Regions from separate parts of the Leptolyngbya sp. CALU 1928 genome, predicted to be linked through region 2. Evidence: predicted binding sites of a transcription regulator. Region 2 holds the regulator's gene; each other region holds the start of a gene.
What was found. Region 2 encodes NtcA, which controls nitrogen genes in cyanobacteria. Its sites were predicted from a motif close to TTTGTANNNNNNNNTACAAA; they were not measured.

Region 1 (3,764 bases), on a different contig from region 2:
AGCGCGAGGTGGAGGATGTATTCTATCTGCGTCCGCTAGGAGCTTATTCCGACCGTCAGGGAAAACATTATGATTATACTGAGGAGCAACGGCAGCAAGATATAGAGTGGTGCTTAAAGGCTTGCCATCGCTATCATGAACGGATTCACCAAGGCTTTTCTGAAGAACATGCTCGTGGCTTGATCCCGTTTGATGTCCGGCAGCATTGGGTGATGTCGGCAAATGTGCGATCGCTGATGCACTTGCTAGATTTACGATGGAAGTCGGATGCTCAGCTTGAAGCGCAGAAATTGTGCGAAACCATCTTTCCTCATTTTGAAGCGTGGGTGCCCGTGATCGCCCAATGGTATACCGCTAATCGTCTGAAGAAAGCGCGCCTAGCTCCATAGACCGAATTAAAACTTTTGTGATTTAGTGAGCTACTCTGCCTTAACTTATGCAATTTGCCCCGCTCTACCCAGTTATTCATCAAGTTCTTAAGCCGCTCTTTCCTGATTGTCTTTGGGTTGGGGATCGGGCAATCCCCGCGATCGCCCTCACCTTTGACGATGGCCCCCACCCAGACTACACCCCTCAATTGCTTGATGTTTTGGATCGCCATGGAATTGCAGCCAGTTTCTTTCTGCTAGGAATTTGTGTAAATCGTGCCCCGGCGATCGCCCACTCAATTTATCAGCACAACCATTGGTTAGGGCTACATGGCTTTGACCACCGCTCTTTCACCAACCTATCATCGACTGAGCTAAAGCAAACGTTAGAACAAACTCAAGCCGAAATTACCAAAGTCTGCCAGATTCCCTCTACTGCGATTCGGGATGTTCGTCCACCCAACGGTTTTTTCACGCCCAAGATTTTAGATTTGCTACAGAAGTGGAGCTATCGCCCCGTCATGTGGAGTGTTGTCCCCGAAGATTGGGTCAATCCTGGCGTTTCCACAGTGGTCGATCGCATTTTGCAACAGGTCGCCAATGGGTCAATTATTGTGCTGCATGATGGATATACCGGAGGCGTAGATGTTGCGGAGGTAGTGGATCGATTAATTCCGCTTTTACTACAGAAAGGCTATTTCTTTGTCACAATTGATCAACTCTGGCGGCAAGAAAATGTCTTCAAACCAAAGCAATGAGTTAACCATCGCTGTCATTAGGCAATCTATAGTGCCACCTCTAGTTCTCGACGAAAAGAACGTTTTTATCTTCAGATTTTGGTTCGTTGATACTATCCAAAGCGGCATGTATTATCGCAATGAGTTGTTCTGTCAGTTGATGACGGTCGAGTCCCATCAGCGATCGCAGCTTTATCAACTAGGTTGCAAATTTGCTCAAAACGGAGAATTTGTAGTGACCTGTTCCCAAACACATTGTCGGCTTTGGGGAAGTCTTCGAGATGATTTTGTCAAAGAGCTACTCCTTAATCCATCAACACTCGAACTACCAGCAAAATTTTCACCTTGAAAATCGCACCCTATTGTGAATAATCATGAATAAAATTGTTTGTTTTCTTTAATTTCTATAATCAGTTTTATAGCTTCTACTTATATAAACCCGATTTCTTTAAAAACCTAATCGAGCAATCATCCCTCAATTTTAAGATCTTAGTAATTCAATTCACTCAGCGTGAGAAGCTCCTATACAGTTCTGCTAAAGCAGATAGAGCAACGGATCTAGGCTTCTAACCTAGAGATTTTTTAACTTCATTCAAATGGCTGAGAACCTTAAGCCATTTCTAGGAACATTTGATGATTCTCACCAATTCCTTAGAAATAGCGAACTAAATTAATATGGATTCAGATCCTATTTCAGACGATCTGAGTTAATTTAGCAGAAGGAGCTTGCGCTTTTCAATTCTCGTCTACCATTAGAAATAGATCTAAGTTGCAGTCTTGGCTTACTTGGCACAGACACTCACTACCAAATGAGTTACAGCTTGCAGATGGTTTATCTCAAGCCGGACACAGCACTTAGGAATTTCGGAGATAAGATTAGTAAGGCACTCAGCAGGACAATCGATTCATGTTCCACTTTGCTAGTTACGGTTCATGCCTTATTTGAGTGATGACTGTATTCAAAAAGAGAAAAATAGCATTGTGAAAAGACCTGTGATCGAAACATCCTAAAGCATCACCTTTCCACGAATGGCGAGGCGGTTGATTTGAAGTTTGAACTATGAGGTAAGGAGTATACTGTGTATCTAGCTAGACTTTATTCGCTAGCGCTACAAAGTTTTCTCTCTATTTGCAAATCCTTTAGCTGATGTTGGTAAACAACATTAGCGATTTCCATTTGTTAGTTAAGGAGCATGAGGAACACGGCATGACCCAGGTCAATAACGTACTCGAAATCGAGTTGCTAGGTAGCGCTTCTGATAGTTTACCCGACAACGATTTAGTCTTCATCGATGAAGATGATGATGATTCAGATGATGGCGTAGCTGCATCAGATGAGGATGGCAAGCCAGGTAAGGCTAAACCAGGTCGCCGCCGCGCGCAAGCAAAGAAAAAGCACTATACAGAAGACTCTATTCGCCTGTATTTGCAGGAGATTGGGCGTATTCGGTTGTTGCGCGCCGATGAAGAAATTGAGTTGGCACGGAAGATTGCTGATTTGCTTGATTTGGAACGGATACGTGAAAGCTTGTCTCAGCAGTTAGAGCGCTGTCCTCAAAACTCTGAGTGGGCAAATGCCGTAAATATGCCATTAACCGCCTTTCTCCATCGCCTTCATTTGGGGCGGAGGGCAAAAGACAAGATGGTTCAGTCCAACTTGCGATTGGTCGTTTCCATCGCAAAAAAATACATGAATCGCGGGTTGTCTTTTCAAGATTTGATTCAAGAAGGCAGCTTGGGGTTGATTCGGGCGGCTGAAAAGTTTGACCATGAGAAAGGGTATAAGTTTTCAACTTATGCGACTTGGTGGATTCGGCAGGCAATTACGAGAGCGATCGCGGATCAATCTCGCACCATTCGTCTTCCGGTTCACTTATACGAAACTATCTCTCGAATCAAGAAAACGACAAAATTGCTTTCTCAAGAAATGGGTCGTAAGCCCACTGAAGAAGAAATTGCAACTCGGATGGAAATGACCATTGAGAAATTGCGTTTTATTGCCAAGTCTGCCCAACTTCCGATTTCCTTAGAAACCCCCATCGGCAAGGAAGAAGATTCTCGTTTGGGTGATTTCATCGAGTCCGATGGCGAAACCCCAGAAGACCAAGTTGCCAAGAACTTGCTGCGAGAAGACTTGGAAAATGTGTTGGATACTCTTAGCCCTCGTGAACGCGATGTGTTGAGATTGCGCTATGGCTTAGACGATGGACGCATGAAAACGTTGGAAGAAATCGGTCAGATTTTCAACGTGACTCGTGAACGAATTCGCCAAATTGAAGCGAAAGCACTCCGCAAGCTGCGCCATCCTAACCGGAATAGTGTTTTGAAGGAATACATTCGGTAGACACAAGAAAATCAGTTCATTGTTGAAAGCTCAGTGAGTGGTCACTGAGCTTTTTGTATGGTTTGAAAAAATCTGCTGCGTTCGGATTCAGATAACTCGCGTCCATTTCAACGACTTAGTTTAATTGACTCGATATTAATGGTGAATTTAAGCCAACCCCTAGTAGAATAGCGTGCATATTTTTAGTTCTGCTCTGGGCAAACAATGAAGATTGTAAAGATGCAATTGCGTCAAGGAACAGTAATAGCGGTGGTGGGCTGGATAGGAATTGGAAGTGGGTTGTTCACGGCATCCCTGCCAGGGTTGGCTGCATTC
Region 2 (3,764 bases):
TGGGTTGCCGATCGATTCGCTTCTCGCAAAAGCTGATCGATCGCGGCTTGAGTAGAGCGCGGGTCAAGAATCCGAACGACCGCAGAAGAGAGTACCTGCCCTCGCTGAATTGCTACATTGCCCCGGCGTAAACCCTCAGCTTCCCGCTCTAGCTTGCCAATTTCTTGCACCAAAAAATCTTGCTGGGCTTCTAGCTGTTTGAGTCGCCCTTCTCGCTCATTGATAACCGCATTTTTGGCTCTAATTTCCTCTTCCGCCACTGCCACAACTCGACTCTGCTCAGCTTGCAGTTGTCTAATATTGGAGCGGAATTGCAGTACTTGCTCAGAGATTGCGGCAAGTTGACTGCGGTTTTGTTCGAGAGTCTGTTGGACTGCAACACGATCGCTCAGGGCGCGATTCCGTTCGGCGATCGCGCTTTTTAAGGAGCCGCCAATCGTCTGAATCTGTTTTTGAGTACTCATCAATTGCTTTTGAGCCGCAATTTCTTGGGCTTTTGCCCGGTTTAACTCTGCTTCGGTGCGCTTCTTTTGAGACTGAGCCGTTTCTAACTGGCTTTTCGCACTGTCTAGGTCACCGCGTGCCCGTCTTAGCTTGCGTTGAATCGTGCCTAACTCAAACACTCCCGTGCGGAGTGGACCACTCGTTGCAAACAAAATTCCTAAGGTAGAGGCGGCAACGACAATTCCAGTCAAAATGGTGATTAAGGTCGCCGTCCGACGAGGGCGCAAGTTAAACAGGCTAAGGCGGGCTTTTCCTACCTTGGTGCCAATGCGATCGCCGACAGTGGCAATCACACCACCAATCACCAAAATTGCAAATATTAGGATCAGCCCCGTAGACATCGCTGCTCCAAACCAAAACGCTCCAACTTTTGCAATGCAAACAGGGGCAAGCTCATCTATAGCCTACCCCATGAATCTTTGATGATGACTTCTACTTACGCGCTAATTTGTGAGCGCAAGGCTTTTATTTTTAAGCGTCTCAAACCTTAAATCATCAGGTAAACTGCTGACTTAACGTTACAGGATTATGAACAGTAATTTTCTTTTTATGAATCGAAACCATATTATCTTGTCTCAAGTCGCCTAAAAGCCGGGTAACGGTAACGCGGGTAGAGCCAATTGCTTCGGCGATCGCCTGATGAGACAGCTTCAGATCAATCGTAATTCCTTCCTTGGTGGGGGTGCCAAAATCTCGGCACAGAATCAATAAAAAGCTAACCAATCGAGAACCCATATCCCGATGAGCCAAGGTTTCAATCATCATTTCGGTCTGTAAAATGCGCGAAGACAAGCCTTGTAGCAAAATCATCGATAAATCAGGGTTATCTTTCAACGCCTTCTCGACCTGCTCAATCGGCACCGAAAGCAACTCCACGGGCGTAAATGCCACGGCATGATAGAAGCGATCAGACCGATGACCTGTAATCAGCGACAAAACCCCAAACACACTATTTTCTCTCAATAATGCAACTGTGATTTCTTCCCCCGCTTCGTATACCCTAGAGAGCTTTACGGCTCCCTTGACTAGAAAGTAGACGCGTTCAGCGGGATCGCCTGGAAAGAAAATTGTCTTACCCCGTTCAAACGATTCGACAACGGGAGGAAACACCCCACTTCCCATCTGACGAAATACCGATGCCAGTGGTCTATCTTGCGTCACAACCATAATTCCCCTGCTCGGAGTCCTTATTACGTGCCAACTCGTTGAATGAAAAGTGTCGAATGCCTGACATTTAACTCTGTAACTTAGAATACTTAAACGCACTCCTAGAGGTTTTTTTGTACTCGTTGTTACAAAATGGGGCGATCTCAACTCACATAAAAAAGGCTGGAGCTACTAATCTAATGCTCTCTCATTACCATTATAAAAGAGCCTAGGAAGTATCAGTATATTAACCGCAGCCTAGCAACTTGAACAAAATTCATTGCAAGAATAATTACTAAGATCCATTAAAACTGATTTCCGAAGCTAAACTTGGAACCCTTGAACTATTTTAGCTTGCTATCTTTGTACCTCATATTTCAGTATCCTCATAGGTGCCCTCAAAGTATTGATCACCATGCTCGACTTGACTGGAAAAAATGCCCTTGTGACCGGAATCGCCAACAACAGATCAATCGCCTGGGGTATTGCCCAACAGCTTCACAAAGCCGGAGCAAACATCGGCATTTCCTATCTGCCCGATGAAAAAGGGAAAATGGAAAAAAAAGTCGCTGAGTTGGTAGAGCCGCTCAATCCCAGCGTATTTGTGCCACTCAACGTTCAAGACGATGCTCAAATTCAATCCGCCTTTGACACCGTAGGCGACAAGTGGGGAAGAATCGACATTTTGATTCATTGTCTGGCATTTGCCCACCGAGACGACCTGACCGGTGGCTTTGTGGAAACGTCTCGCGCTGGTTTTGCCACCGCCCTAGACATCAGCACCTATTCCTTGGTCAAGCTTTGCGGGGCGGCAAAACCATTGATGACGGAAGGCGGCAGCATTGTAACGCTTACCTATTTAGGCGGCGTGCGGGTGATCCCCAATTACAACGTCATGGGAATTGCCAAAGCAGGGTTGGAAATGAGTGTCCGGTATTTAGCAGCAGAACTAGGTCCTCAAAATATTCGAGTCAATGGCATTTCTGCCGGACCTATCCGCACCTTGGCATCCTCTGCGGTGGGCGGCATTTTGGATATGATTCATCACGTAGAGGCAGTAGCACCTTTACGCCGCACGGTCACCCAAACAGAAGTGGGCAACACCGCCGCCTTTTTATGCAGCGACTTATCCAGCGGCATGACAGGGCAAATTCTTTATGTTGATGCGGGCTACGAAATCTTGGGCATGGCTTAGGCTAGATAAATTAGCATCAGTCCGGGGCGATCGCCCCCAATAAACCCTCTGCCGGACTCCACAGGATGGCAAGATGCGATACCCTTATCTAGAAACCGCACCTTCCACAAAATAGCCTCCATGAGCCAGACTCTCGATATCAGCCACCTTAATTCCTCTCAGCGTCAAGCCGTAGAACATTACTGCGGTCCGCTGTTAGTGGTAGCGGGAGCAGGTTCTGGCAAAACGCGAGCGCTCACCTACCGGATTGCAAACCTGGTTTTGAACCATAAAGTCGATCCCGAAAATATCTTGGCGGTCACTTTCACCAACAAAGCCGCACGGGAAATGAAAGAGCGGATCGAAAAGCTATTTGCCGATCAAAAAGCTCGCAGCGATTTTGGCAAGCCCTTAGATGCGCTCTCGCCTAGTGAGCAAACTCGGCTGAAATCCCACGTTTATAAAACCATTACCAAAGAGCTTTGGATCGGGACATTTCATGCGCTTTGTGCCCGAATCTTACGGCTTGATATTGAAAAATATCAAGATAGCAATGGGCGCAAATGGACGCGCAATTTTTCTATCTTTGATGAATCGGATGCTCAAAGTTTAGTCAAAGAGATTGTTACCCAAAAACTTAACTTAGACGACAAAAAGTTTGATCCAAAATCGGTTCGTTATGCCATCAGTAATGCGAAAAACAAGAGCCTCTCGCCTCAAGATTTAGAACAAGATCAGTCTAATTTTCGGGGACGGGTGATTGCCAATGTCTACAGCATGTATCAAGATACGCTGTCGGCGAATAATGCCCTAGATTTTGATGATCTAATTCTTACGCCAGTCCAGTTATTAAAACAAAACGAGCAAGTCCGCGCCTATTGGCACAAGCGGTTTCGTCATGTGTTGGTGGATGAATATCAAGATACAAACCGGACGCAAT
Region 3 (3,764 bases), 160 kb from region 2:
ACAAAGCAGCCTGCTTCCAGCGCATGATGTCGAATCGTCACCTCCATTTGGTCGGCAAAAATTTGTCCCACCATGGAGCCAGGAAACTGAGCGCAATGGATTTGTTCATGCTGCGCCATCAATGCAAATCGCGCCAGGGGATTGTAATGCTCCCAGCAGGCAAGCGCCCCCACTTTGCCGACGGCGGTATCCAACACGGTTAGCCCGGAGCCATCGCCCTGTCCCCACACCATGCGCTCGTGATAGGTGGGGGTGATTTTGCGCCGTTTTAATAACAGCGTGCCATCGGCATCAAAGATCAGTTGGGTGTTGTAAAGTGATCCGCCTTCTCGCTCATTCACCCCCAAAACAACCACCATGCTGTGCGATCGCGCAGCTTGACTGACTGCATCCGTGACCGCACTGGGCACCGTCACCGCTTCCTCATACAGCCGCATGTGTTCCTTCCCCATCAGTACCGGCGGTTGCACAAAGGAGAAATAAGGATAGTAGGGCACAAAGGTTTCAGGAAACACGATCAGTTGAACGCCCTCCGTGGCAGCTTTGGCGATCGCTGCCAACACCTTTTCCATCGTGCCCTCTCGACTAAACAACACCGGGCTAATTTGCACCGCCGCAGCACGAACGTTACGTGAGTAGTTCATAATCTAAAATCACTCGTCCCGGAAACCTGAAACCTACTACCTGAAACCTGTTACAGCGTCCAAGTATCCAAGATGAACGCACCATCTTTCCGATGCATCAACACTAAATCCAGCACATCTAGAGGGTTGATGGGGCGAATACCCGGAAGTAGCGCAGGTTCGCCATGACCATAGAGGGCTTGTAAGGCAAAACGGCAGGCATAAATTTTGCCGCCTTCAGCCATGAATTTGGTCAGATTATTAGCGAAGTTTTGGTGACCCGGAAACGCTTCGTCACCTAGCTTGGGAAAGCCCCGCTGAATGCCCAGTGTGACTCCGGGACCATAGAGCAAAATGGACGTTTCAAACCCTTTTCGCTGTAGGCGCAATGCTTGAAGTTGGTTCACCAATCCAATAGAGCCTTCAAAGGCAACAGTATGAAAGGTGACTAAGGCTTTTTCTCCGGGTTCGGCTTTAACGTCAGGAAATACTTTTTCTTCATAATCTACAAAAAAATCACCCGACTTATGGGCAGGAGTTGTTACTTCAGGCATGAGTCTTCCTCAATTAGAATCGCAAGTTTTGGTATGTACGATCGCAGTGCAAAGTTCGGTCTGCACCATGTAGCGAATACGATGCAGATTAAGAGGCATCACCAGTGTGATTTTGTGTATTTAGATACTAAGTTCCGAAGTCTAGCAGTAGTGATAGGTTGATTGCTAAAGAGATAAATAGTTTTTCTGACTTCATTGAGTTACCTATCTAAATCGATAGGGACTGGTAGAGTGATCAGATGATAATTCTAGTGAATTACTGAATCCAGCCCTGAACGATCGCCTGATGAAGTGCTTGATAGCGAGTTTTTGCCTTTAGCTTTGTCAGTACATTATTCATATGAAATTTGACGGTGCTTTCGCTAATGTGCAGATGGGCAGCAATATCGCGATCGCGCAATCCCTCAGCCAGTAGCTTCAGTATGTCTAACTCCCGTTCTGAAAGTAAAAAGGCAGGTTGGCTCGCGTCAATATTCCAGGTTTGTCCCTGATTAATCGCCACCACCGCTTCTAACAATTGGGCGGTCGTCGTTGATAAATCCACACACCCGATAATTCCTTTGGGCACCTGGTTGGTTTGCCGAATCCACAGCACGCGTCGACCAGATTCAACCTGGGTCAGATCATCGGTGAGTAAGGCGATCGCAGGATCAGGCACATCGCTAAGGGTGAGTCCAGCTAGAAGTGCCAGATGAGTAAATGCGGCTTGCAAGAGGGGCTGATGACAGTGGATGGTCAGCCGTTGCAGGATCTCACTTTTATCAGCATCCGTTTGGTAAGGCACCTGCAAGGACAACTGAAGCGCTTTTTGATTAGCACCCATTTGAGTGTGTACCATGCCGCCTGCGTAGGTTGTCATTAACCGCAGATTGGTTAAAGTGGCATGGGTTGCCTGGTGATCGAAGGTTGAATCTACAATAGGCACGATCGCTTCCAAGGTCACTGCTTCTGGACTGTAAAGCAAGCGGCAGTAAGTGCAGCCGAGTTGGTTCAAAGCCTGGGCAGATTGGAGAAACAGATAGATCAAGGGAGCCGCCAGGGGCTGTTCAGTGCCGATGAGGGTGAGTCGGGTTGAAGTGAGCAGCGCTGCCAATTGATCAGAAAGGGATAAATCCATTAGGCTAGGGCGCACAGCCGATGAGATCTTTAACTGCTGTTGGTATTGCAACGCGGCATCTAACGAGACAGACACCGTAGTACACAGCATTTGCAGCACTTCCAAAAATTCCGGTGCCATGGCGCGGTGGCTAAAGGTAGCTAATACACCGACTACGCGATCTCGCACCGTCAATGGATATCCGGCAAACCCGCGGATATTGTTGGCGATCGCCCACTCTCGATCTTTAACCCATGCCTCATCTGCTAAATGATTACTCAAAAACGACACCCGATTTTGGGCAATCTTGCCAACCTTATAGGCACCCATCGGCACCCGCGCAAAAGAGCCATTAATGTGGGTATACAACCCTGAAGAAGCCACTAATCGCAGAACCGTTTGCTCTGGTTCGACCAGCCAAATTCGAGCAAAGGCAATGTCAAACTTCTCGACTAATCCGTTTGTAACAGAGTGAGCAATGTCATCTGGCATCAAACAACCCGCGAAGCCTTGAGCAATTTCATTGCTGCGCTGAAGATCAAATAGCAACCGAGTTGAATCAAGTAAGTCGGCAACCATGTTCGGCATTCGATGAATTGCTTAACTATCCTGTTTCTATTGAGGCTTAGTTACGCAATAGACTTTGTATCTCAAGCTACCTCTTTCTATCATCATCCTATCTATTTAGGTAGGCTACCATTCCTCATATAAGCATTGCTCCTACTGCCCTCAATAAAGCCTGTCTATAAAATTAGACTTGAAGATTTTGTAGTAAAAGATACAGGAATACGGATTCTCAAATTCTATGGTCAAAGGATCATTGAGGAGTAAGGGTCGAGGGAAAAAGAGAATTCTTGCAGATTGCAAGATGCACCTTTCAATTGAGTCATTGACGAATGAACTAATCAACATTTTTGGTTAAAAATGAGCAATCACTATTCTGTCATCATTGTAGGAGGTGGTCAGGCTGGGCTGTCGATGAGCTATTGCTTAAAGCAGCAGGGTATTGATCACATTGTGTTTGAGAAAAACCAGATTGGCTATTCCTGGCAGGCAAAACGATGGGATTCATTTTGTTTGGTGACTCCTAATTGGCAATGTAAATTGCCCGGATATACCTATCCTGGAGCCGAACCGCACGGGTTTATGCAGAAGGACGCTATCGTTGAATATATCAAAGACTACGCAAAATCATTTGATCCACCCGTGAAAGAGGGTGTGGAGGTAACGAGCGTGCGTCAGCAGCCTGCACAGGATGGGTTTGAGGTTAGCACAACCCTTGGAGATTTCACTGCCGATCAAGTGGTGATTGCATCTGGTAGTTATCATTTGCCAAAGCTGCCAAAAATTGCGGAACGGCTGCCAGACAGCATTATGCAGCTTCATTCATCCGAATACAAAAATGCTCAGTCTTTACCGGATAAAGCTGTGTTAGTGGTTGGCACCGGGCAATCGGGCTGTCAGATTGCCGAAGATTTACACTTGGCAGGG
Region 4 (3,764 bases), on a different contig from region 2:
CACAATCTTGTCTCCATTGATTCGAGGAGTCGCTGTAAAGGTCGTTTTTTCTCCTGCTTTGAGCGAATTTGCTTGGGTTTGAGTGGAGCCACTATAAACAGGTTTCCATTTCGTTGGAGATTCTCTTTTTAAAACAACGTAGTTAATCGAAACCTCTCCAATCGGCTTACGTGTCTTGTTTCTAGCAAAGCCAACTAACACACCGTCTTCATAATTGAGGTCTGAAAACTCTATAGTACGCTTCGCCGCAGAGTCTACAGAAACTATTTTCTTGTCTTCAGTTGGCTTATCGCCGGAGGGAGTTGGGGATTGGGGCGCATTATTTTTAGTGGAAGTTCCGGGTTGAGCAGTCGTATCAGTACTGTTTTGAGATTGGCAGACTGCGGTTAAATCGCTAATTTGCCCAGTCATTTGCTGTTGATAACAGAAATAATCTGCTTGCATTGGACGCGACCCCGCTGCATTGGGTACGGCTAACGAAGCAGCCGAAACGATTCCTGCCATAGCCCAGCGATGCATCTTTTCCATAGCTGCCGTGTCCTCTCAAATAATGTGAATAAATTTAGAGTGCCCGATTAATTTCGGAGCGATCGCTTTAGTCACATTTACTTGAAAGCAGCACTATTTCCGGAGAGGGCTGGTCAGGCTAAATTTCTCCAGTCCATAGGCTACAACCTCCCAGCCCAAGCTCTGGAGATTTGCGATAGGCTTCATCCGCAACCCATACCTTTAGGGTGTGATCTAGCCCAACCCAATACAAATAATTCGCCGTGGGATTATAGTGAACGCCGACGCGGATGTTGGAAAAGTCGTCTTCACAGGTGGCATACCCAAAGCGAATCGTGAGTTGGGCAATCAAACATTCTGGCGTATCAATATCTACGCCAAAGGTATCGCGCTCTTTCCAAAAGGTATCTAGAAATTTCTCAAGAACAGGCAAAACTTTGTCAGGACCGCCGCCCCGACTGGCGTAGATGATGGCGGCGTTGTTTTCAACGATGATGTGGCAGGAGTGGGGCATCGTTCAGGTTATTTAGCTTAAATATGAATAGGGCATGGGCGATTGCAGGATAAACCGCGTTGCACCCATACCCCACTTTAGGAAATTTTCCGAACTTTAGAAAAGTTTCCGATTAAATGTTAGTTTCGCTCAATTCGCGAGTCATATAGTCGAAGGGCTGGTCTAACATCGTACCCACCGGAATGCCAGCGGCTGCCACTTGCTCTTTCACAATTTCTTTCATCACCTGAATGCCGTATACCGTGGAACCAATCGGCACCGATAGAGAGTTGTAGGTTTCCCGCAGCCCTTCTAACACGCGCTCGTCTAGGACATCGGTGTCGCCTGCCACCAAGGCATAGCTGGCATAGCGCAGGTAGTAATCCATATCTCTAAGGCAAGCGGCATATCGACGAGTGGTGTAAGCGTTACCACCCGGACGAATCAATTCGGGCAATTCCTCAAACAATCGTAGTCCTGACTGTTTGACAATATCTGCGGCATTAGAGTTGATCACGGCGGCAGCTTGCACGCGCAGCATCCCCGTATCAAAATAGGACTTGAGCCGATCCATCGCATCCCGGTCTAAGTAGCGACCTGTGTTGTCGTAGTTTTTAATGAGGCTTGTAACTGCATCACGCATTGAATCTTCCCCCAGGCATTCTCAATAGTTCAAAAATAAATGCTTTTGATTATCTCTAACCAAGTGTTTATGAACGCTCTACAGATCGCGATCGCTCTACTCAGCACGGTTAGTCTAACATGAGCCGATACCCCTATAACCCTTATCTCTTGGCTGTTTTGGCGTGTAAAGAGATGTTGAGAAAAACCGCGATCGCAGCTATTTATGCTCTCTAGAATTCCTGCTTTTGTGAGCGATCGTGTAGACTTGTTTCAATAAACTCGCTTGTAATTTTTGATACGAAATTACAGCAAACCACTTTTTAGGATCATTCAAGCATTAGGATCGTTCCAAGCGTAGTAACGCTGTAGCCCCATCAGATCAGCCCTTACGTTAGTATCAGCTACGACGTGTAATTTTAACTGCTTTTTCTGTTTCCCAGCCTTTGGAAACAGTCCGCACGAACTAAGGAGTATTTCATGACAACCCCGCAGGAAATCCTGGAATGGATCAAGCGTGACAACATTCAGATGATTGATCTGAAATTTATTGATACCCCCGGAATTTGGCAGCATTTAACGCTGTATCAAGACATGATCGATGCCGATAGCTTTACCGAGGGCGTTGCCTTCGACGGCTCAAGCATTCGAGGCTGGAAAGCCATCAACGACTCAGATATGGCGATGGTGCCCGATCCAAACACGGCTTGGATCGACCCATTTATGGAAGAGCCAACCTTGAGCATGATTTGCAGCATCATAGAGCCGAGAACCGGGCAACCCTACAGCCGCGATCCTCGCTCTATTGCCAACAAAGCAGTTGAGGCAGTCAAAGCAGCCGGATTAGGCGATACAGTCTACTTTGGACCCGAAGCAGAATTTTTTGTGTTTGATAATGTCCAGTTCGACCAAACTCAAAATGAGGGCTACTACAAGGTCGATAGTATTGAGGCAACCTGGAACTCTGGTCGGAAAGAACCCGGTGGCAACTTGGGCTACAAGGTTCGCAACAAGGAAGGCTATTTTCCAGTCGCTCCCACCGACACGCTGCAAGATATGCGAACTGAAATGTTGCTGAAGATGAAGGATTGCGGGGTGCCGATCGAAAAGCATCACCATGAAGTGGCGACGGCAGGTCAGTGTGAACTGGGATTTCGGTTTGCGCCTTTGGTGCAGGCAGCCGATTTTCTACTGACTTACAAATACTGCATCAAGAATGTGGCTAAGAAGTATGGCAAGTCAGCCACCTTTATGCCAAAGCCTGTGTTTGGCGACAATGGAACGGGGATGCACTGTCACCAATCGATTTGGAAGGAAGGACAACCCACGTTCTTTGGCGATCGCTATGCCCAACTCAGCCAAACCGCGCTGTGGTACATTGGCGGCTTGCTCAAACATGCGCCTTCCATTCTGGCATTCACTAACCCGACTACTAATTCCTACAAGCGCCTAGTACCTGGGTTTGAAGCTCCCGTAAACCTAGCCTATTCCCAAGGCAATCGCTCTGCCTCCATTCGGATTCCTTTAACTGGCGACAGCCCCAAAGCAAAACGGCTGGAATTCCGCTGCCCAGATGCTTCCTGCAACCCTTATTTGGCTTTTGCCGCCATGGTTTGCGCGGGTTTGGATGGCATTAAGAATCAGATTGATCCCGGTAGCCCCTTGGATGTCGATATCTATGAGCTTAGCCCTGAAGAACTGTCAAAAATCCCTTCCACTCCAGCTTCGTTGATGGATGCGCTAAAGAATTTGGAGCGAGATCACGAGTTCTTGCTGGCTAGTGGCGTGTTCACTGAGGATTTCATTGAAAACTGGATTAGCTACAAGCTCGATCGCGAAGTAATTCCCATGAGCATCCGTCCTCATCCCTATGAGTTCATGCTCTACTACGACTGCTAGGCGAGCTTAATCATTGGGCAAAAGCCTGAAAAGGGAGCGATCGCACGATCGCTCCCTTTTTTAATCGCATCTCGCCAGCCAATCCCCCAAACCTGACTCCCATTTTCAATATTTGTCTGAAGAGCGATAACTGGTTGAAAAGAATTCGTTACACTTGTTTACAGTACTTCTCAGTTCTCTTTGCAGCTATGTCTGAACCGTTCACAAAAATGGCATACCAAGCTTTCCATCAAGGGAAAAGTTA

Region 1: rpoD (RNA polymerase sigma factor RpoD) is a predicted target of NtcA. The motif match lies at 2,202-2,221, and genes of this name have one in related genera.
Region 3: AC1S5B_RS26030 (MSMEG_0572/Sll0783 family nitrogen starvation response protein) is a predicted target of NtcA. The motif match lies at 1,289-1,308, and genes of this name have one in related genera.
Region 4: glnA (type I glutamate--ammonia ligase) is a predicted target of NtcA. The motif match lies at 1,907-1,926, and genes of this name have one in related genera.

The regions. Positions count from the first base shown of each region.
Region 1 covers NZ_JBXBCE010000020.1:127,017-130,780, reverse strand. Annotated here, with positions in the region: gene thyX (FAD-dependent thymidylate synthase) at 1-389, shown strand, start outside; gene AC1S5B_RS27680 (polysaccharide deacetylase family protein) at 437-1,126, shown strand; gene rpoD (RNA polymerase sigma factor RpoD) at 2,313-3,449, shown strand; gene AC1S5B_RS27670 (tetratricopeptide repeat protein) at 3,669-3,764, shown strand, end outside.
Region 2 covers NZ_JBXBCE010000019.1:313,438-317,201, reverse strand. Annotated here, with positions in the region: gene AC1S5B_RS26795 (DUF3084 domain-containing protein) at 1-845, opposite strand, end outside; gene ntcA (global nitrogen regulator NtcA) at 1,000-1,671, opposite strand; gene fabI (enoyl-ACP reductase FabI) at 2,066-2,845, shown strand; gene AC1S5B_RS26780 (hypothetical protein) at 2,842-2,967, opposite strand; gene pcrA (DNA helicase PcrA) at 2,966-3,764, shown strand, end outside.
Region 3 covers NZ_JBXBCE010000019.1:157,635-161,398, reverse strand. Annotated here, with positions in the region: gene AC1S5B_RS26035 (Nit6803 family nitrilase) at 1-644, opposite strand, end outside; gene AC1S5B_RS26030 (MSMEG_0572/Sll0783 family nitrogen starvation response protein) at 695-1,177, opposite strand; gene AC1S5B_RS26025 (LuxR C-terminal-related transcriptional regulator) at 1,434-2,861, opposite strand; gene AC1S5B_RS26020 (MSMEG_0569 family flavin-dependent oxidoreductase) at 3,198-3,764, shown strand, end outside.
Region 4 covers NZ_JBXBCE010000002.1:302,452-306,215, reverse strand. Annotated here, with positions in the region: gene AC1S5B_RS17230 (hypothetical protein) at 1-528, opposite strand, end outside; gene AC1S5B_RS17225 (histidine kinase) at 647-1,021, opposite strand; gene apcB (allophycocyanin subunit beta) at 1,134-1,643, opposite strand; gene glnA (type I glutamate--ammonia ligase) at 2,102-3,520, shown strand; gene AC1S5B_RS17210 (class I SAM-dependent methyltransferase) at 3,709-3,764, shown strand, end outside.